DNA from 4 places in the Paenibacillus residui genome. Region 3 is predicted to be linked to each of the others. Evidence: riboswitches for the same ligand, from Rfam matches in the RefSeq annotation. Region 3 holds a riboswitch; each other region holds the start of a gene.
The links. Region 3 has a riboswitch for thiamine pyrophosphate ahead of ACFQ03_RS15835 (ABC transporter substrate-binding protein). Riboswitches for the same ligand answer to the same signal wherever they lie in the genome.
Positions count from the first base shown of each region.

Region 1: linked by a shared signal. The riboswitch ahead of ACFQ03_RS22615 (ABC transporter ATP-binding protein) and the one ahead of ACFQ03_RS15835 (ABC transporter substrate-binding protein) in region 3 are both predicted to bind thiamine pyrophosphate.
Region 2: linked by a shared signal. The riboswitch ahead of ACFQ03_RS25090 (YkoF family thiamine/hydroxymethylpyrimidine-binding protein) and the one ahead of ACFQ03_RS15835 (ABC transporter substrate-binding protein) in region 3 are both predicted to bind thiamine pyrophosphate.
Region 4: linked by a shared signal. The riboswitch ahead of tenA (thiaminase II) and the one ahead of ACFQ03_RS15835 (ABC transporter substrate-binding protein) in region 3 are both predicted to bind thiamine pyrophosphate.

Region 1 is NZ_JBHTIU010000094.1:18,070-23,187, forward strand. Features, by position in the region: gene ACFQ03_RS22610 (Glu/Leu/Phe/Val family dehydrogenase) at 1-967, shown strand, start outside; gene ACFQ03_RS22615 (ABC transporter ATP-binding protein) at 1,552-2,352, opposite strand; TPP riboswitch at 2,510-2,625, opposite strand; gene pdxK (pyridoxine/pyridoxal/pyridoxamine kinase) at 3,037-3,855, shown strand; gene ACFQ03_RS22625 (M42 family metallopeptidase) at 4,028-5,116, shown strand.
Region 2 is NZ_JBHTIU010000108.1:12,468-17,585, reverse strand. Features, by position in the region: gene ACFQ03_RS25100 (ABC transporter ATP-binding protein) at 1-1,073, opposite strand, end outside; gene ACFQ03_RS25095 (ECF transporter S component) at 1,057-1,647, opposite strand; gene ACFQ03_RS25090 (YkoF family thiamine/hydroxymethylpyrimidine-binding protein) at 1,662-2,264, opposite strand; TPP riboswitch at 2,352-2,453, opposite strand; gene ACFQ03_RS25085 (extracellular solute-binding protein) at 2,620-4,257, opposite strand; gene ACFQ03_RS25080 (carbohydrate ABC transporter permease) at 4,325-5,118, opposite strand, start outside.
Region 3 is NZ_JBHTIU010000051.1:21,709-26,826, reverse strand. Features, by position in the region: gene ACFQ03_RS15850 (CD3324 family protein) at 710-1,000, shown strand; gene ACFQ03_RS15845 (ABC transporter permease) at 1,070-1,831, opposite strand; gene ACFQ03_RS15840 (thiamine-binding protein) at 1,831-2,115, opposite strand; gene ACFQ03_RS15835 (ABC transporter substrate-binding protein) at 2,136-3,131, opposite strand; TPP riboswitch at 3,505-3,615, opposite strand; gene ACFQ03_RS15830 (cobyrinate a,c-diamide synthase) at 4,697-5,118, shown strand, end outside.
Region 4 is NZ_JBHTIU010000028.1:147,340-152,457, forward strand. Features, by position in the region: gene thiE (thiamine phosphate synthase) at 1-321, opposite strand, end outside; gene thiM (hydroxyethylthiazole kinase) at 322-1,092, opposite strand; gene thiD (bifunctional hydroxymethylpyrimidine kinase/phosphomethylpyrimidine kinase) at 1,089-1,895, opposite strand; gene tenA (thiaminase II) at 1,892-2,584, opposite strand; TPP riboswitch at 2,789-2,899, opposite strand; gene ACFQ03_RS09295 (carbohydrate ABC transporter permease) at 2,965-3,906, opposite strand; gene ACFQ03_RS09300 (carbohydrate ABC transporter permease) at 4,000-4,896, opposite strand; gene ACFQ03_RS09305 (DUF5696 domain-containing protein) at 4,893-5,118, opposite strand, start outside.

The DNA of each region.
Region 1 (5,118 bases), on a different contig from region 3:
CAAATGTGGAGTGGTCGGGCTTCCATACGGCGGCGGCAAAGGCGGAGTTATCTGCGATCCCCATGAATTAAGCAAAGGCGAGCTGGAGAGAGTTAGCCGAGGCTTTATGGAAGCTATTGCGGATATTGTTGGACCGGAGAAAGATATTCCTGCACCGGACGTGTATACTACCCCACAAATTATGGGCTGGATGATGGATACTTACAGCCGGATCAAGGGCTACAACTCTCCCGGAGTGATTACCGGCAAGCCTCTCATCATTGGAGGGTCCAAAGGACGGAATGAAGCTACCGCCAGAGGCTGTGTCTACACAATTATCGAAGCTCTTAAAGAGCTGGGCCGGACTCCGGAACAGACAACGGTCGCCATTCAAGGCTTCGGAAACGCCGGACGGATTGCCGCCGACCTGCTGACCGAGATGGGCTGCAAAATTGTTGCCGTAAGTGACTCCAAGGGCGGAATTTACAATCCTGAAGGACTGGATCTGAAAGAGGCTGAACGGCTGAAGGATACGGCTTCTCTTCTCGACTATGGTGCCGAGTACCATATCTCTAATGAAGATTTGCTTGCTCTGGATGTAGATATTCTTATTCCTGCGGCTTTGGAAAATGTAATTACAACGGCCAATGCCGACCGAATCCGTGCGAAAATTATCGCAGAAGCCGCTAACGGTCCGACGACCCCGGGCGCGGACAGAATTCTGAACGAAAAAGGAATCATCGTCATACCGGACATTCTGGCCAACGCCGGAGGAGTTACAGTTTCCTACTTCGAATGGGTTCAGAACCTGATGAATCATTACTGGACGGAAGAAGAAGTCAACAGCAAGCTTCAGGAGAAAATGGTTCACTCCTATCACGCAGTGCGTAATTTGGCCAAGGAGTATAATACCGACTTACGTACGGGAGCCTTCATGATTTCCTTGCTCCGCATCAAAGAAGCTATGGAAGCCAGAGGCTGGGTATAATCCCGAAATATTCGCCAACTATATATAAACGGGGCTGTCCCAAAAGCGTTCGCATAAAACGGGAACATCCAAAAATGAAGCAAAAAGGACCTCAAATCCCACTCTGAGTGGGGACGGGGTCCTTTTTTTGCAGCCAAACTCTAGGTGGGGCTTGAAAAATTATAGATCGACTTATGGTGACAACCCCGTTTCCTGTTTATCGGATGTGGATGATGGTACTCCATAGTTGCGGTTATGGGTTCTAACTGGATTTTGTACAGTTAGATTCAAGGCGGCGGCGCAAAGTGACTGAACTAGCTGGAAAAACTACATTTAAAATCAAGTTTTTTGCAGATATCGCCCATTTTGCCCAAACTACCTGTAGGATTTCCAGTTAGTTGCCGTTTGCAGCGGAAAAGGAAGCAAATTAGCTGTATAAAATCCATTTAGCCCCCCATGCCGCTGACCGCGGCACCATCAGATTGTGAAAATGGGTGGATTTTCAAGGTAGTTAGACGCCTATGCACCTGGAACTAATTTCCATGCAAAACTTATACTATCTTACATTTTGAAACCAGCGGATTCAAAGGCAGCCCCCCAAGCCCCTAACGGATCGCCTGGCGCATCTTCCCCTGCTCCTCCTTCATTTGTTGGTAAATATCTTGTCTTAAGCGGATAAAATCAGGGTCCGTTAGCAGGGACTCCTGCCGTGGGCGGGAGAAAGGAACGTCTATTTTCCTAAGCACCTTGGCGGGCCTGCTGGAAAAGAGGTAGACGGTGTCCGACAGCAGCAGCGCTTCTTCTATATTATGTGTTATGAACAGCACCGACCGTTGATGGACCTCCCAAATATCCAACAGCCAGCTCTGCATTTCCGTTCTCGTTAATGCATCCAACGCGCTGAACGGTTCATCCAGACAGATCAGCTCCTGCGGACTGAGCAGGGCCCGGAGGAAAGCCACACGCTGCTGCATCCCCCCGGACAATACATGGGGATAAGCTTTCTCGTAGCCGCCTAATCCGACTCTGGAGAGCCAGACTCTCGCTTCTTCCAGAGCCTCCCGTTTGGGCAAGCCGGCAACCTCTCTGGCGAGAATGACATTGTCCTCGATCGTCCGCCAAGGGAACAGCGCAGGCTGCTGAGGCATATAGCTTATATGTCCTTGCTGCCCGGTTACATCTTTCCCTTCCATGTTCACCCGTCCCCCCGTAGGCCGGATCAGGCCGCCGATGATGTGAAACAGGGTGCTTTTTCCACAGCCGGAGGGCCCTATAATGGAGACGAACTCCCCCTTGCGCACGGTTAAAGAGACCTCGTCCAGCACCGGAGCGGGTTTTCCTTTCGTGTTGAAAATTTGAGTAATATGGTGCAGCTCCAGTTGATTTTCCAATGCCTTGTCCTCCATTCCGTTCAAAATATGCAGAACCTCTCAAGAATCCCTTCAGCCAACCCCTCAAGGATAAACGGCAGTCGCCGTCCTTGTAGAACTGAATAAGAATTCAAAACTTATACCTGTAATTTAAAAAAAGCCCCCTTCACCGGGAGCGCGCATGCCAAAACAAAAAGCGAATCTGCTGCTTTCCTACGCTGGCATTACCCAGATCAGGTTCTGAAAGGGTCAGTATCTTTAAGGGATACAATCTCAGCCGGCCGGATTCCAGCACCCCTGGCATCTAATATCATGTTATTTATAATTTTTCCGATAGTGTCTGACGAGCTTAAGCCGCTGCCTTTGTTGGCGCAGCCCCGAAACTCAAGCGGTACTTAACCGGATGGATTCCTTGAGATTCTGCTTCGCCCAAGCTCATTCACTCTGATGACATTATAGACCCTGGTGCCGGAATTGTCCATTAGCGCCCCTTTTCTCCATGATGCTGAACAAGTAGCTCTTTTTTTCTCGGAATAGGTTTATCGATTGGCGAAATCATAGTAATATATTGGGGTAGTCCATTTTGTTTTGTAAGCCGCCTTGCGGCACGATTATACCCTGTTACAAAAAGGAGGAAGCAAGGAGACGTGACTTCCCGGGAGAAGAGATTCGGATCATTCCCTCTCTAATACTCGTATCACGTGTATCTTTGCGAAGATTATGAAAAAAGCACTAACCATTGCAGGTTCCGACAGCAGCGGAGGCGCCGGAATACAAGCCGACCTCAAGACTTTCCAGGAGCTCGGAGTCTATGGCATGACCGCTCTAACTACCATAGTCGCACAAGATCCGCATAATAATTGGTTTCATAACGTCTTCCCGATTTCCGCCGATGTTCTGGAAGCCCAATTGGAAACGATCATTTGCGGAATCGGAGTAGACGCTGCCAAAACCGGTATGCTCGGCTCCATCGAGATTATCGAGATGGCGGCCAGCAAAATCGAGAAATATCAGTTGACCAACGTCGTCGTGGACCCGGTTATGGTCTGCAAGGGGGCGGATGAGGCTCTTCATCCGGAGACGAACAACAGCCTGCGTGACGTGCTCGTTCCGAAAGCGCTGGTCGTGACGCCGAACCTGTTCGAGGCTTCCCAACTAAGCGGCTACGGCCCGATCAAATCGGTGGAGCAGATGAAAGAAGCAGCGGTGAAGATTCATTCGCTCGGAGCCAAATACGTCCTGATCAAAGGCGGCGGCAAGCTCGTCAGCGAAACCCGTGCGATCGATCTGCTGTACGATGGGGAGACCTTCGAGATTCTGGAATCGGAGAAGATCAGCACCACCTATACCCATGGCGCAGGCTGTACCTACTCATCCGCCATTACTGCTGAATTGGCCAAGGGCAAGAGCGTCCGGGAAGCCATTCACACGGCCAAGAAGTTCATTACGGCGGCCATTCGCCATTCCTTCGCCCTGAACAGCTATGTCGGCCCCACGAACCATGGCGCTTACCGCAATTACGAGGGCGGCAGCATTTAATACAGTCATATGAAGCCCGCGGCCTGTTAAAGGAAGCGGGCTCTGCTTTAGCTTCAAAAACGGAAAATTAGTATCACCTCATCCTTCTTGATGGTTTCTGATTTCCAAATAATGTGATAAAGTTTAGATGAAAACACTTAACTTCGTTCCATATCAAAGGAGGAAGAAAAAGATGGCTGAATTGGATACTACTTTACAGATGCTCAAAGATTTAACCGATGCGAATGGAGTGCCCGGCAACGAGGACGAGCCCCGTGCGGTTATGAAGAAGTACATAGAGCCCTACTCCGATGAAGTGACTGTAGATCGGCTGGGCAGCTTGATCGCCGTTAAGAAAGGGAAAACCGAAGGGCCGAAAATTATGATCGCCGGTCATCTCGATGAAATCGGATTTATGGTAACGCATATCGATGACAAGGGCTTCCTCCAGTTTCAGACGCTGGGCGGCTGGTGGGAGCAGGTTATGCTCGCCCAAAGAGTTACCGTGGTCACCCGTTCCGGAGAGAAAATTCCGGGAGTCATCGGCTCGAAGCCTCCGCACATTCTCTCGCCCGACGCCCGCAAGAAGCCGGTAGAGAAGCGAGATATGTTCATCGATATCGGCGCGTCCAGCAAGGAAGAAGCAATGGAGTTCGGGGTCCGGCCGGGGGATTCCATCTTCCCGGTATGTGAATTTACGGTGATGAAGAACGACAAGCTGCTGATGGCCAAGGCATGGGATAACCGGATCGGATGTGCCATAGCGATCGATGTGCTTCGCCAGCTGAAAGATGTCGATCACCCGAATACCGTATACGGCGTCGGTACCGTACAGGAAGAAGTCGGCCTGCGGGGAGCGAAGACGGCTACGAATCTGATTCAGCCGGATATCGGATTCTCTGTAGATGTCGGTATTGCCGGCGATACTCCGGGAATCAACGACAAGGAGGCACTGGCCAAGATGGGCAAGGGCCCGCAGGTGCTGGTTTATGACGGCTCCATGATCTCCCACCGCAGGCTGCGCCATCTGGTCACGGATACGGCCGACGAAGCGGGAATCCCTTACCAGTTTGACTTCGTCGCCGGAGGTGGAACGGATGCGGGAGCCATCCATCTGACCGCCGGAGGCGTTCCTGCTCTTGCCATCTGCATTGCGACACGCTATATTCACACGCATGCAGCCATTCTGCACCGTGACGATTATGAAAATGCGGTCAAGCTTCTTGTAGAAGTCATCAAGAAGCTGGATCAGAAGACAGTGAAAGAAATCATCTACGGATGACG
Region 2 (5,118 bases), on a different contig from region 3:
CCCGGATAAAGCTCCAGGCTCAGTTCCTGCAGAACAGACTTGTCTTTGCGGGAATAGGAAAATTGATTTAGCGTCATAAGAGGGGACTTCACAGCAAGAGCTTGCTCCTGCCCACATCGGGGCGGTACGGCCCCGCTGGCTGCCGGGTCCCCCTCCACCCCGGCATCCGGACAGCGAAGCGCAGCCGCCAATTCCGCCCATCCCCGGTAGGGCTCCTGAATTCCCGCCAGCAGCTCCCGCTCCGTCAGCGGATCATGACTGCCGGCATAGATGCCTTGGGCCCGCCAATCCTTCCCCATCCTGTAGGCCGTCGGCCACCATATCCCTTCCTCCCGACTCCATTCTTCGTGATTACGGAAGAAGTCTCTCAATCCTCCCTGGTACACCAGCTTCCCCCGGCGATCCATCGCCACAGCCCGATTGGCGACCGTCATCCAGTCATCCAGCTTATGCTCGATAATTACGAGCGTCAATGAGCTTCTCTTCCGCAAACGGTCTATCATGCAGACGAATTCCCGGGTCGACAGCGGATCCAGATTGGCCGTCGGCTCATCCAGAATGAGGACGCCGGGCTCCATAGCCAGAACGCATGCCAGGGCCAGCTTCTGCTTCATTCCGCCGGAGAGCTGATGGAGCTTGGACCTTCTGCATTCCGCAAGCCCTGTCCAATTCAGTGCCCGGTCGATTCGCGCGTCCATCTCCTCCGGAGGAACCGCCAGGTTTTCCAGGCCGAAGGCCACCTCATCCTCGACAGTCACCATACAGAACTGACTCTCCGGATCCTGGAAGACCATTCCGATGCGGCGGCTAATATCCGACCGGCTGTAAGAGCTTATTTCTTGGCCCTGCAGCAGAATTGTTCCGTCAGAATGACCATCCACCGCCTCCGGATACAGGCCGTTTATACAGTAAGCGAGCGTGCTCTTGCCCGATCCGCTCGGCCCCAGCAGAAGAACCGCATCGTTCTCCGCTACTTCGAAGCTGACGTTATCGATGACCGGAGCCGACTCTTCATCGTAAGCAAACGTCCACCGGCGCACCTCCAGCAGACGGGAGTTAACCTGCAATGTCATGATGCTCTCTCTTTCTTGCGGATTTGGCAATGGCAAAGCCTCTCAGCACCCCGGTCTTGGCAAGGCCGTCCGCCACCCCTTTGCCCAACAGGCCGGCCAGAACAGCCCCGCTGATGAGGCGAAGAATGAACATGGCCGTGACGTATCCCGGGTGAAGAGCCGCATAGCCCGAGACGAAGAAGCCCCACACGAAGCTGAACACCGCCGAGCCCATTCCCGCGCAGACCAGCACCCAGGTCGAATAGCGCTGCCAGCCGGTAGCGGCAAATACAGCCTCCGCCCCGAGCCCCTGAATCATCCCCGACAGCAGCAGTCTGGGGCCGGCCACATTGCCCATCAGCAGCTCGATGGCTGCGGTAATCGTCTCGGACACGAAAGCCGCCCCCGGTTTGCGGATAATGTAAGCGGCGATGATGGATACAATGAACCAGATGCCGAAGATAAACTCGTAGCCAATCGGGCCCATCAGGCCGACCAAGACATTGCCGAATTGTAGGAAAGCCAGATAGACTACGGCAAAAACGACCGATAACGCGGCAAGCACTACCACCTCGCGAAGCTTCCAACGCTTCATTACGGCAGCCCCCTCTACACTCTGTCCGGCTTCCTGGAAGGGCTGTTCGCAGAAAGCACGGCCGTCATGGTCACATGGGAAGCGAGCTTGCTCGCATTCACGAACGATTCTTCCAAAGAGGCAAACACTTCATGGGCATCCCCGTCCAATCGGCTCGCATAGTGAACGCCGCCGCTGAAGGTTCCCCGCGCTTTGGCCCGTTCGATTTGGTCATAAATAATTTTCATATAGCCTTGGTTCCCGAGAGGATACAGGGCGAACTGGCAAGCCGTCTCGATCGAATGCTGCCGCAAACCGGCCTCATTCATCCTCTCCTCATCCTCGGACAAATAGACGTCTCCTTCACTATCGCCCGGACAGCCTATAGAGAAAGTCCCGTTCCATACGACATGCAACCCGGAGACAGCAGCCTGAATGTAAACCGCCTTGGCCACATCGAAGACATGCTCGGCCTTCCCCCGAATACAAGTGCTGATATCATCCGTGCTCATCCATACTTTAGATCGATCCACCTTCTCCAACACGCCCATAATGATTTCTACGAACCGGTCCGACATGGGATAAAGAGAGAACCGGCAGCCGACGATCCGACTGGCTCCACAACCTGTCTGTTCCATTTGCGAACACCCTCCATGTAAATGGTTTTGAGCAAATAAAAAAACTGCACCCGGGCAAGATGCAGTTTAAACACAAGGCTAAAATAACGTTGTGCAGCTACACTTCCCCACGCTAGCATTACCTAGATCGGGTCCAAAGGGATCGGACAGCGTCCGTCTCAGCCGATTACGGCACCCCTAGTGCATTTGAATGAATATGCAGTTTTTTCATTGCTTGAGTCTTATCGTAGTGGAGTGCTTCCGGTTTGTCAATTGGCCCATCGGGCCTATTTCGGTGAAACGCAGCATTCCCCCGCTATTGCAGGGGAATGCTCATTTAGCCCGATGCTGAGAACTCATAAAAACGTTATTCGGGTTATTTCACAGCGTCAAACCCGCCGCCTTCGCGAATTTGTTTCGTGTAGTTTTCGAAAATTTCTCTTCCCTTATGCTTGGTCATCAGCTCCTCCAAATACTCGGGCCACTTGTCGGCCGGCAGATCGCCGAAGACGATTTTCGCATGAGTCGAGTTCATTTCCTTCCGGTAATCGGCAATATTGATGCCGGCCGGCGGTGTCACATAAGGTCCTCCAGTGTAAGGAACCGATTTATAGCTGAGCAATTCTTCCACGATAGCGCGGTCCCGTTCCGTTTCTTTCGGATTGATGATTTCCAGTCCGATTGGACTAGTATCGGAAACCCGGGTGAAGAAATCGTAAATTTGCAGGAATTTACCGTTCTCTTCGTTGATTTTTTGGATGACGTCCGGTTTTAACGTGACCTTGTTGCCTTCTCTCGTATAGGACTCGTTCTCCAGGCCGTAATGCGTCAGCAGGAAACCTTCCGGACTGGCCAGATAATCCAGGATGGCCATCATTCTTTTCACCTTATCCGGTTCTTGCTCGGCCAGCTGCTTGGGAACAACAAAGCCGAAGGAGCCTTGCGGATCCGTCTTGATCCCTTTGGCATCAGGGAAAGGATTGAACGGAACGATATCCGCTTCCGGATTGATTTGTCTTGCCCGGCTCACCGCGCTCGTCTCCACACTCTCCAGCGCAAAATCGCGGCCACCGGCTTTAACGATTCCCGCCTTGCCTTCGATGATCTTATTGAGATGCTCCGACCCCTTATTCAAGAACCAGTTGGGATCGACAATACCTTCCGCAATAGTATCTTTGATTTCCTGCAGTACCTTGACCGTATCCGGGTGGGAACCGGCGTCCACCAGCTTTCCTTCGTCAATATACATGGAGGCGTAGAAGCCGTTCTTGACCCAATGAGGCCAATCGAATCCGACATTGGCCCCATTGCCGGAAGTGGTGAAGCCGTAGGTGTCATTTTTGCCGTTCCCGTCGGGATCGTTAAAAGTAAATTGCCGCATCGCTTCCAGCATTTCTTCATAATTGGTCGGCACCGGAAGGCCTAATTTATCCAGCCAATCCTTACGAATATACCAAGCGCTGTACGCTGTAAGATCAAATGGAGTCGGCGCCCGCAGGCCGTCGTCTACCCCTTCAATCGTATAATAGCCTTTGAATTCGTTATCGCTAATCCATTTATAGTAATTGGGCATCGCCTCTTTAGTCATGAATGGGCGCAGATCGGCCACCAGACCGTCTTTGGCGTAGGTTTGGGAATCCCTCCCGCCGACGACTGCCAAATCCGGCGGAGTATTGGAGGCGAACCTTACATTGACTTTATTGGTCGAGTCCGGTCCGGCCGCCATATGGGTGATTTTCAGATTGACATTAAATTTCTCATCGATCGTTTTCTTGACGAAATCTTTATCTTCACTTGGAAGCGACCCTCCCGTACCGGTTGGGACAAAAAACTCAATATCATACTTTTTCCCCATATCATCCGTCTTGGGTGCCTCCGAAGGCTGTGTGGATGCAGAGGCATCCGGTGACGGGTTGGCCGCCGGTGCCGGTTCCGACTTGCCGCACCCGGTAAGCACAAGCATAGCCCCCATAATAATGGATAAAGATCCTCCTGCTATTGGTTTAATGCGCATTGGACTTCCCCTTTCCATGTTTTTGTAAAATGGCTTTTTAGCTATTGCATATCGTAGTTAGCCTTCATCAACCTTTGATCGCTCCCAGCATAACCCCCTTCGTGAAATACTTCTGGACAAACGGATAAACAAATAATATAGGCAACGTCGTAGCTACGACCATAGCCATCCGAATGGAGAATGGAGGAAGCTCGGCCTCCAAGCCCTGAACCTGGCTCATCATTTCCACGCTCATATTGGGCTGCTGCAGCATATCCCGCAAGATGACCTGAAGAGGATACAGCTTATCGTTCGTAATGAACATGATCCCTGCGAAAAATTCGTTCCAGTGGGCTACCGCATAGAACAATCCAATCGTCGCAATGATGGCCTTGGACAGCGGCAGTACGACCCAGAACAGCGTCTGCAAATCGTTGCAGCCATCGATCTTGGCCGCCTCCTGAATTTCAATCGACATATTCTCGAAGAATGTCTTGGCAATCAGCAGGTTGAAGGTCGCTATCAGGCTGGGAATGATGAGCGCCCAGATAGAGTCTAGCAAACCGAATTCCTTAACCACCAGATAATTCGGGATCAGCCCTCCGTTAAAAACCATCGTAAATACGATCAGGAACAGGCACAGCTTGCGCCCGGGCATCTGCTTGCGTGACAGCGGATAGGCCAGAAGCAAGGTAAAAACCAGGTTAAGAAAGGTCCCGAGGACCGTAATCAAAGTCGTTATTTTCAGCGATTGCGGCAATCTCGGACTCTCGAATATGGCACGATAGGCGCTGAACGTCACTTCCGACGGGAAGAGAACGAAGCCTCCGTTGCGAATCGTCTCCTTGAGCGGTGTAATGGACATGATGACGACATAATACA
Region 3 (5,118 bases):
AAATTAATGGTGCCGGCAAATTCCGAGGAAAGGAGTGTGATCGGATTGATTACAATAGCTGAGGTGGTCTCCGTTTAATACGGAGATTCGATCGGCGGGGGTCCTCGCGGGCCCCCACCCTTTAGATCCCCACAAGTCGGAGTCAGCGTCTAAACCTTCCTTAACGCGGTCGATCTTCGTGACTTTGCTTCGGTTAAGGTTTATACAGTACATTGCGGGGAACCCAGAACTTATAATTTCTATATTATGAGAAAAACTCCTATCGGAGTATTTCATAGATGAACGACCGCGTTTAGAGGTTGTTTTTATCGCCAAATAGAATTTGAAGTTATTCAGGACGCAATAACTTATAAATTCTATTGTGGTAAAAAAAGAAATTAAGCTCTTGATCGGCTTCCAAATACAATTTATAATGGAAATATGTAGTTTAAATTCTGGTGAAAGGAGAAGATAGCAATGATTCAAAAAATTCGTTTTATCCAAGGGGTTCTAACTGAATAGCTTTGCATTATCTGTAACCGTCACCTGAATGATATAGGCATCACCGACAGGCACGATTGGGTTATCGTGTTTTTTTTGTTCTTTTTTTTCCTTATCGAACGCTGGGCATATACATAATATAGAAAAGGAGGTGTCAAGATGAAAGCAGCTAACCTTATTTTTAATAACCGTTGCAACGGCAGGACAATAAATGAGGAGGTTTTCATCTGTGAGCTACAAAAATGGAAAGGATGTTCTTCCCCCTAGCCTTTTGAAGCAGCTGCAGGAGTATATTCAAGGAGAAATCATTTACATCCCCAAGAGAGAGAAGAAACGTGCGGGCTGGGGTGAAAATAACGGGGCTCGATTGCTTCTGGAACGGAGAAATAAAGAAATTTACCGTCAATATAAGAACGGGTCCAAGATGGTGGAATTGATACAGACCTTTCATCTGTCGGAAGACAGCATCCGTAAAATAATCGGCAAGAACAAGGAGCGCGCTTCGAACGCGACGAGATAGATCAGGCGGCCAAGTGTCCGATGGACATTTGGCCGCCTTTTTGGCGATAAGATGGATGTTCACAGATAATTATTTCGCCGTTTTCCACCGGGTGAACCACTTTTCCAGGAGGACGATGCAGCCGAACAAAATCATGCTGAACGCCACGATGACGATGATGCCGATAAATACCCGATCCGCGCGGAAAGCGGAGTTCGCGGTCCTCATATAGGTTCCGATGCCCTCGCTGGCGCTCAGCCATTCGGCGATGAAGGCGGCCATCACACTGTAAGTGGCCGATATTTTCAAGCCGGAGAACAGGCTGGGAATTGCATGAGGAAGCTCCAGCTTCCAGAAGGTCTGTCTCTTGGAGGCGCCGGACATTGCCATAAATTTAAGCATGTTGGCGTCGGTCAGTCTCAGTCCGTTCAAGGTCGAGATAGTGACCGGAAAGAAGCAGACGATAATAATAATGATTATTCTCGGGAAGAGGCCGAGGCCGAACCAGATAAGCAGTAAAGGAGCCAGGGCAATAATGGGAATATTCTGGGTCAGGATCAGAAACGGATACAGTGCTCTTTTGATCCATGGAAACTGATGCAGGAAGATAGCCGTGATCAAGCCGATTCCGATCCCGGAGGCGAAGCCGATCAGGGTGAGCTGAATGGTGGTGGTGGTATGCATCCACACCCTTGGCCATTGGGTAATTCCTTCCTGAACGATTTGAATCGGACCGGGCAGAATCCATTTCTGGACATCGAACCACATAGTGGATAACTGCCAGACGATTAGAAAGAGGAGGGCTGCCCCAACAGGAGGCAGCCAGGTTTTCCATCGGGAGCCGCCGCTCATTATTCGTACCTCTCCGTCATCTGTGCCATTGAAATTCCCTTGGGATCATAATGGATTTTGATAACGGAGGAGATTCCGCCTCCGCCCAATTTCGCAAGCTCCACGTTCACTTGCTTGACAATTTCGAGCAGCTGCTCCAATTCTCCTTCCATCATCGTATCCATCGGCCCGACCACATATTTGACGCCAGACTTCCGTATAATGTCTACCGCCAAGTCAATATATGGAACAGCGTCCTCCGTTCTCGGGATCGTTTCAAAGCTAACGAGCGCATTCGCCATCATTCGGCTCTCCCTTCTTGCAGTTATTGTGCGGGCTCAGGCAGAAAATCGTTCGTAAAGGCAGCATCGGCATCGAATTCCTGCTCGATTAATCCGTGTTCTCTCATCCAATCCGCATAGTTGACCCATACCGATTTTTTCTGAATGCCCCATTGCGGTGCATCATCCTGATAACGCGGGCTGATCCATTTCTGACTGGCCATGACCAGCTCTTCATCCAGCTCCGGCGCTGCTTTCAGCAGTATTTTCGCAGCTTCCTCCGGCTTGTCCATTGCATATTGGAAGCCTTTGGCCGTTGCGGCGAGGAAAGCCTTGACCAGCTCCGGCTGTTCCTTAATGGTCTCCTCGTTAGTGATTAACAGCGGAGTATAGTAGTCCAATTTCTCGGAGTAATCCGTAAGAGGGATGAGATTGAGCGGAACCCCGCGCAGCTCGGCCTCGATTCCGGTCCAGCCGTAGAAGATCCAGGAGAAGTCGACATCCCGCTGAACAGCGGTGAAGAAATCGGCTTCGCCCAGGTTGACAATTTTCACCGTGTTGACATCGGCACCCCCATCGGCCTGCATCAAGGACTGCAGCACTCCCTCCTCCGCCGGAGAGCCGAAGCCGCCATATACTTTGCCTTCGAAATCTTTCGGGCTCTTAATATTTTTGTCCACGGGCGATGCGAAGACGGAGGTATTATGCTGCATCAATGTGGCGATGGAGACCACCGGAACTCCCTGAATGCGGGCTTCCGTTACGTTCTCCTGGATGCTTACACCGAAGGCGGCTTCGCCGGAGCCGACAATAGCCGTCGATCCGTTGACCCCCGGGGGAACGATATTGACGCGCAGACCGGCCTCTTCGTAGTATCCTAAGTCTTGCGCCACATATAAGCCGGTATGATTGGTATTCGGAAACCAGTTGAGAACAAGAGTGACATCCGTCAGTTTATCGCTTGGAGCACTGTCCGGCGCCGGCTCGGTTTTATTGCCACAGGCGGTTAGCATTAGAAGAGCGGTCAAGGCGACGAACATTAGTTTTTTCCAGGTTAATGATTTCATAGTTAACGTTAAGGGGACTCGTGTACTCCATCATGAGAAGATATGGATGAATCCGATAATCCTTTGCCGGGATAGTCCTACAGCATAGGCGGAAATCCGGACCAGTAGAGCATATTCGTCTCCGGATAAAAAATTGCCGCCGGATCACGAACCGGCTTTCGCACGGTGATCGGTTTCGTTCCGAGCGTCTGACCAGCCGATATTCAGCATGGCTTAAGCGAGTTCATTCTTCCCTTGAATGGCGATGATTCCCTTACTTCCTCCCTTGTTATGTTCATGTTGGAAAAATGCATAAAAAAACGCCCCTGATCTAAGGGCGCAAAATAGCATATAGGCGGCACATGGATGGACCATATGCAGTATTCCCTACGCTGGCATTACCCAGATCAGGTTAAAGGGTCAGTATCTTGCGGGATACAATCTCAGCCGGCCTAGTCCAGCTCCCCGGTTATGAAGTTGTAAAACAACAGGATGCAACGGCCATTGCGACTATATTATAGCGTGAATAGGGAAATGTGTCCACTGAGCGGATCATCCGGAGTTGGGACCGTTACCGAAATCGGACAAGGGCCCTGCACAATTGAGGTTGAATAAGGCAAGTGGAAAAACGGATCGGCAGGCTGCGGCGGAACTTGCTATTTGCTGGCCTCGGAGAAATTTAAATGCGTGTTCATTACAAATGGGTGCTTCATGGTAGTTAGGCAAATCGTGAAGAACATAAAAAGACTCCGTCTATTTTCTCATTAAAATAAACGGAGCCTTATCTTTGAATTTCCATATTCACTTTACTTCCATTAACCTCCTGCGATTCACATGCCCAGCATGTCCAATCCTTTCTTATTAGTTAACCCTTTCATTTACATGCTATGCATGCTTGGCAGAAAGAGCTGATATGAGTTCCCACATGCCCACAGATTACGGAAAAAGCTGTCACGGGACTTCTTCCTTCATGCAACCTGATTACAGCATGCTTCGCTAACGCTGCTCCATTGGACTATCCCCTTTCCCGCTAAGAGTATATATCTATTTAACGGAGTGGGCTCTTTAATATGGATGGCGGTTCGAATCGGAATTCCAATTCACTGTCGCCCTTAGGGTCCCATTCCGGTAAACAGCTGTGTCGAGGAGATGAGATAAGGATACTGGGTATCTTGTGTTTGTTTGGTGTTTAGCTTACTGCAATCCTATCAGAGTTTTAATATTATGTAAATATTCTAAAAATTCTATTAATTTTAATCTATTAAAAAAATAGCCCCTTATTCATCCATATTCTCCCTTTCTCTTATTATTTCTAGTAATTTCGCCTACTTAATTATTATCCAAAGCTTTGCTGCGAAGCAGCCGGGGTCCACACTTTATGGAAGCAAGAGTTCCTCCTATATTATCGTCGGCCGCCATCCCGATCGCTTAAGAGAATGGCAAAATCAAAGCTTAACAGGTATACTGGGCGAAGAGAAAGGCTTATAGGAACTATACGGTGATGCGGTTGTATTATCTTAGAGACACAGCCGGATGCAGGAATATAAGGGGGAAGAAAATTGAGAACGGAACAGCCGACGGACAGACGGATTCTTATCGCCGGGACGGGCAGCGGGAGCGGCAAAACGACGGCCGCTCTCGGAATCATGGCCGCATTGAGAAGACGGGGCAAGGCGGTGCAGGGGTTCAAATGCGGACCGGATTATATCGATCCCGGCTATCATACCGCCATTACGGACAGGATCTCCCGCAACCTGGACAGCTGGATGATGTCCCCGATGGGAGTAAGGGAAATCTATGTCCGCGGATCACAGGGGGCGGATATTTCCGTCATCGAGGGGGTCATGGGCTTCTATGACGGCAAAGACCCGACGAGCCATGCGGGCAGTACGGCAGAGATCAGCCAACTGCTGGAATGCCCGGTCGTGCTCGTCGTCGACTGCAGCGGCATGGGCCGCTCGGCGGCGGCGATCGTGCAGGG
Region 4 (5,118 bases), on a different contig from region 3:
CGTATCGGGAAAGCGCGCGCGGATCGTGTCTGTTCGTTCATCCTGCTGTCCGACATGAATACCGTCGGCTTGAAGCGGCTCGATCAGTTCCACGTCATTGTTTATGATAAATAAAATACCATATTCGGAACAAATTTTGCGCAGTTTTTTGCCGAGCTCCAGCTTTGCGCTGCCGGACAGCGAACCGGGGCCCTTCTCGCGGAATTGAAAAGCGGTAATGCCCGCTTTCGCCGCCTCCAGCAATATTTCCTCGGGGCTTCGTGTGCAATCCTGGCTCCCCATAATAAAATATTTGCGAAGCTGCGCACGTTGAATTCTCATTTATTTCCCCTCCAAATCTTTAATGTCGTAGGACAGAGCGTCAAGAAAAGCGGGCAGGAACGTACCGGGACCGCGTACTTCGGGACGGGCTGCCGCATACTCCGCCGCCAGCCCGTAGAAGGATACGGCCGTATAGGCTTGCTCCAGGGCATCGGCATCGGTCGTCAGGCAGGCGGCCAGAATCGAGCCTAGCAAACAGCCGCCGCCCGTTATTTTGGTCAACAGCGGATGGCCGGTTTCATTAACGAGCAGCTTGTCCTCACTCGCGATATAATCGGTTTCCCCCGTAACGACCGCTATCGTGCTGTAACGCTTCGCCACTTCCCCGGCCACTGCCGCCGCATCGCCGCCGCCTATGGAATCGACGCCGCGGGTTTCCCACGGAATATCGGCCAGATAAGCCATTTCCCCGGCATTGCCCTTGACCGCGGCCAGCTTCACCTCCTGCAGTATCTCCCGCCCCGCTTCTTTAGTGAAGGCCGAGCAAGCAATCGCCACCGGATCAAGGACGACGGGGATCCCTTTTTGATTCGCGGCTTTACCTGCTTTGACCAATGCCGGCACTTCATCGCGAGAGAGTGTGCCTAAATTGATCAGAACCCCGTCGGATGCCGCTGCCAGCGGTTCCGCCACTTCTATATATTTGGCCATGGCGGGCGTACCGCCGAAAGCGAGCAGCCCGTTGGCGCTGAAATTCATGACCACCTGATTGGTCAGGTGATAGATAAACGGCACTTGTCGGCGAACTTGATCGATAATCGACTGATTCATGCTTGGCTGCCTCCGATCCGCGGCGCCCAATGATTCGTCGGGCCATTGCCTTTCCCAAGCGGCAAGGAATGGCGGATGGCCGCGGTAATATAGTCTTTGGCCTTACGTGCGGCCTCATATAAAGGAAGCCCCTGCGCCAAATAGGCGGTAATCGCGGCCGATAACGTACAACCGGTACCGTGCGTGTTGGTCGTCTCGATTCTATCCGCAGACAGAGCGTACAGCTTTTCCCCGTCGTATAGAATATCTACAGCTTCTCCGCGTAAATGTCCGCCTTTGACAAGCGCGGCTCCGGCCCCGTACAGGTTAACGAGCGCTACGGCCGCTTCCTCCATATCCGCTGTCGTTGTAATCGTACCGCCGGTCAAGCTCTCCGCCTCCGGTATATTCGGAGTGACGATGCTGGCGAGCGGCAGGAGCCTGTCCCTCAAGAAGGCGCGCGCATCCGGATCAATGAGCGCATCCCCGCTTGTCGCTATCATGACGGGGTCCAGCACATAAGGGGCTTTAATTTCCGGAATCTTCCTTGTCAACAATTCCATCATGTCCAAGCTGGCAATCATGCCTGTTTTAAAAGCGTGAACCGGTATATCCTCTGTAACGGAATCCAGTTGACGACCGATGAAAGCCGTCGAATGATGGACGACATCCTGGACTCCGGTCGTATTCTGCGCGAGAACGGAAGTAATGACGGACATTCCGTACACCTGCAGTTCTTGAAATGTTTTCAGATCGGCCTGGATACCGGCGCCGCCCGTCGGGTCCGTTCCGGCAATGGTGAGAGCACAAGGAACACGCTTCATGGCGCAGTCACTCCAATGTTTCCGGCGGGCCATGTTTCGCAAGTCAGGGACATTTCCCAGAAGCAGAGCTCGAGCTGGCAGCTTTTTCGAAAGGCGTCGCGCATCCGGTTTTTCTCGGCTTCCGAGGCTTCTTCGGCACAAGCATCGAGCCGCTTGCACAAGGTTTCGGTGAGTGCTTCTATTCCCGAGTCGGCATAGAAAGTAATCCAGCGATAAAAAGGATGGTTCGCTTGAGGCTTATATTTCTCCATGAGCACCTTGCCGATTTCCAAATAGGTCCATGGGCACGGCAAGAGAGCGGCGTAGATTTCCCCGAGTGAACCGGTATAGGCATGATACATCATATGCTTCACATAATGATCCGCAGTTGGCGGGAGTGGATGACCCTGCAATTCCTTATAGGAAACGCCGATATAGTCGCACAAATTCATATGCGGGCCGGTTTCCGAGTGTAAGGTAAAGCCTACCTGTTCATGGAAAAAGGCAATATCGCTGCGAGTATCCGACTTGGACATGGCAATCGCATAGATTTTCATAAATGCGTTCAAATATTCAAAATCGGCTTTTACATAATGCATGACCGCTTCTTTGGCAATATCTCCGCGGCCGATCCCTTCTACAAACGGATGATGGAAAATCATTTCGAACAAATCCTGGTTGGTTTCCCGTAATTGTTGAGTAAAAGTCATTGGAACCGCCTCCTTGAATGTTGAAAATCAATAGAATTGCATAGAATCGCTTGCAAGTTCAGCCGAATGGGCTGCAAATTGGCTGGATGGAGAAGGAACCTCCTTTCTTCATGGGGGGGAGAGGGAATCGGATAAATAAAAAAGAACCGATTCATGGCATTCATGAACCCGGTTCTTGGTCTGCGGAAATAATAGGGTATACAAATACCCTAGTGACTACTTCCCTCCGCTGGTACTAACCAGATCAGGTTCATAAGAGTTGGAAGCTATCTGCGTTCCTCTCAGCCCGAATATAGGGCACCCCTAGTAGTTTGAATAATGTATTAAATTGCAAGCAAATTTATATTAACATATCTGGAATAGACTGTCATCCAACATTTTCATCCTACAATTCCGGAGCGTTCGATACTCTTCATAAAGTAACGCTGAATTTCGAGATAGAGAATCAGGATTGGAAGGATGACAAGGACACATCCGGCCATCGTTGTCGCCTGGCCCACATTGGCGCTGGCCGTCCCTCCCGACATCGAGTTCAGCGACTGCCCGAGGAAGGGCAGCATCATCGGCAGAGTAAATTTATCACGGTCGACCAGGAAGATGGCCGGCTCGAAGAAATCGTTCCAGTGCCAGACCACTGAAAGGATCGCCGATACGAGTAAAGGCGGGATGGAAACCGGCAGCACGATACGGACGAAGGTTCGCAGCGATCCGCAGCCGTCCACCCGGGCCGCATCCTCCAGCTCATGGGGCAAGCCGCGGAAAAACTGGCGGAAGATGAAGATAAACAAGGCCCCGCGCAGTCCGTTAGCGAAGAAGCTCGGCACAACCATGGGCAGAATCGTATTGATCCAGTTCAATTCCTTGTATTGAATAAACATCGGCACGATGATCGTTTGCGGAGGCACTATCATGGTAAACATAGCGAGCGCGAACAACAGCTCCCTGCCCGGGAAGCGGAAGCGGGCGAAGCCGTAGCCGACTACCGCGCAGGACAGCATCTGGCCGGTCACGGTGAGCAGCGTCAGGACGACCGTGTTTTTCAGATAGGGCAAATAATTAAGAGCCGCGTAGGCGTCGAAATATCCCTTCACACTGAACTGCTTCGGAATCCAGTATACCGTCGGATCGACCAGATCGCCCGGGGATTTGAACGAGGTCGAGATCATGAAGAGAAACGGATACAGGAACACGAACGACAGCCCGATCAGAAAGAGATAGATGAACAGCCGGTAGATGCGATATGCGATTTTCCACCTGCGAATCCCTTCCGCGGCCAAAGCCATTCTTGCCCCGATACTCGGGCGGGTACGAACAGTCTGCATCGTTAAACCTCCTCCTTATGCTTCCGCATGTAGCCGCATAGACTGGGATGGCTTCCGACATGCCGTTGAAGCAAGCGCGCCGCCCACTCTGTGTTACCTGTCCCCTGCGTAAAATACGCTCTTGCGGGTCAAGGTGAAGATCAGCACAATCAGCAGAAATACGAACACGAAATAAATCCAGCCGAGCGCCGCGGCATAACCGAACTCAATATCGGTGAACGCCACCTTCTGGATATAGCGCATAACGTTATTGCGCATGTCCGTGAACGAGTCCACCAGCGTGAAAATTCCGTTGAGAAGCAGCAGCGGGGTCATGAGCGGAAACGTAATTTTCCAGAACATTTCCCAAGGAGTGGCGCCGTCGCATTTCGCCGATTCATACAGCGAATCCGAAATTCCCTGCAGTCCGGCCAGAAAGAGCAGAATCTGGATTCCCGTCTTCCAGAAAATGATCGTCAGTCTGCCCATGATGTCGGACAGCGTCTTGACCAAATCATTCGGCAGGTACATAGCGATGGCTTCGGGCACCGCAAGCCCGTTGGCAACGCCTTCGCGCATCATTTCCGTCGGATCCTTCACCGCATCCAGCCCGCCTATCCCCTGGCCCAGAAGCTGCTGCATCACGAAGCCCGAGCCGATCAGCACCGGCAGGAAGAAGGCTCCGCGGAAGAACATCCGGCCTACGGTTTCCTGGTTTAATAAAGTGGCGATGAAGAAGGAAAAGACAAGGATGAGCGGAATCTCAACGATGGCATCCTGAATAGCCTTATAAAAGAACGGGATAAACTGCGTGTCCTTCAAAATCGCTTTCGAATAGTTGTCCCAGCCGACGAAGGTCATCTGCAAATCAGCCACCGCCTGAATTTCACGAAAGCTCATATAGAGGGACTTGATCAGCGGATAGACGAGGAAGGCGGCAAAGCCGACCAGCCACGGGGAGATGAAGAGAAGCCCGCTGATCCTCTTTCTTCTTTCCAGGCCCAGCTTCATTCCCCCACCTCCTTGGTCAAAACAGCGTAATCCAGCGGTTTAACCGTCGTCCCTTCCGTCTCATAAGGAATAGAGCCATAATTGACGATTACCCTCGTTCCATCCTCGTAACCCGTCTCGTATACATTCCGTTCCAGCTTGCGATGAGAGGTCATCGCGAGCCCCCAGGTATGCCCGAGCCTCTCGTTCAGCTCCCGGTACTGCTCGATGATGACCGGAGCC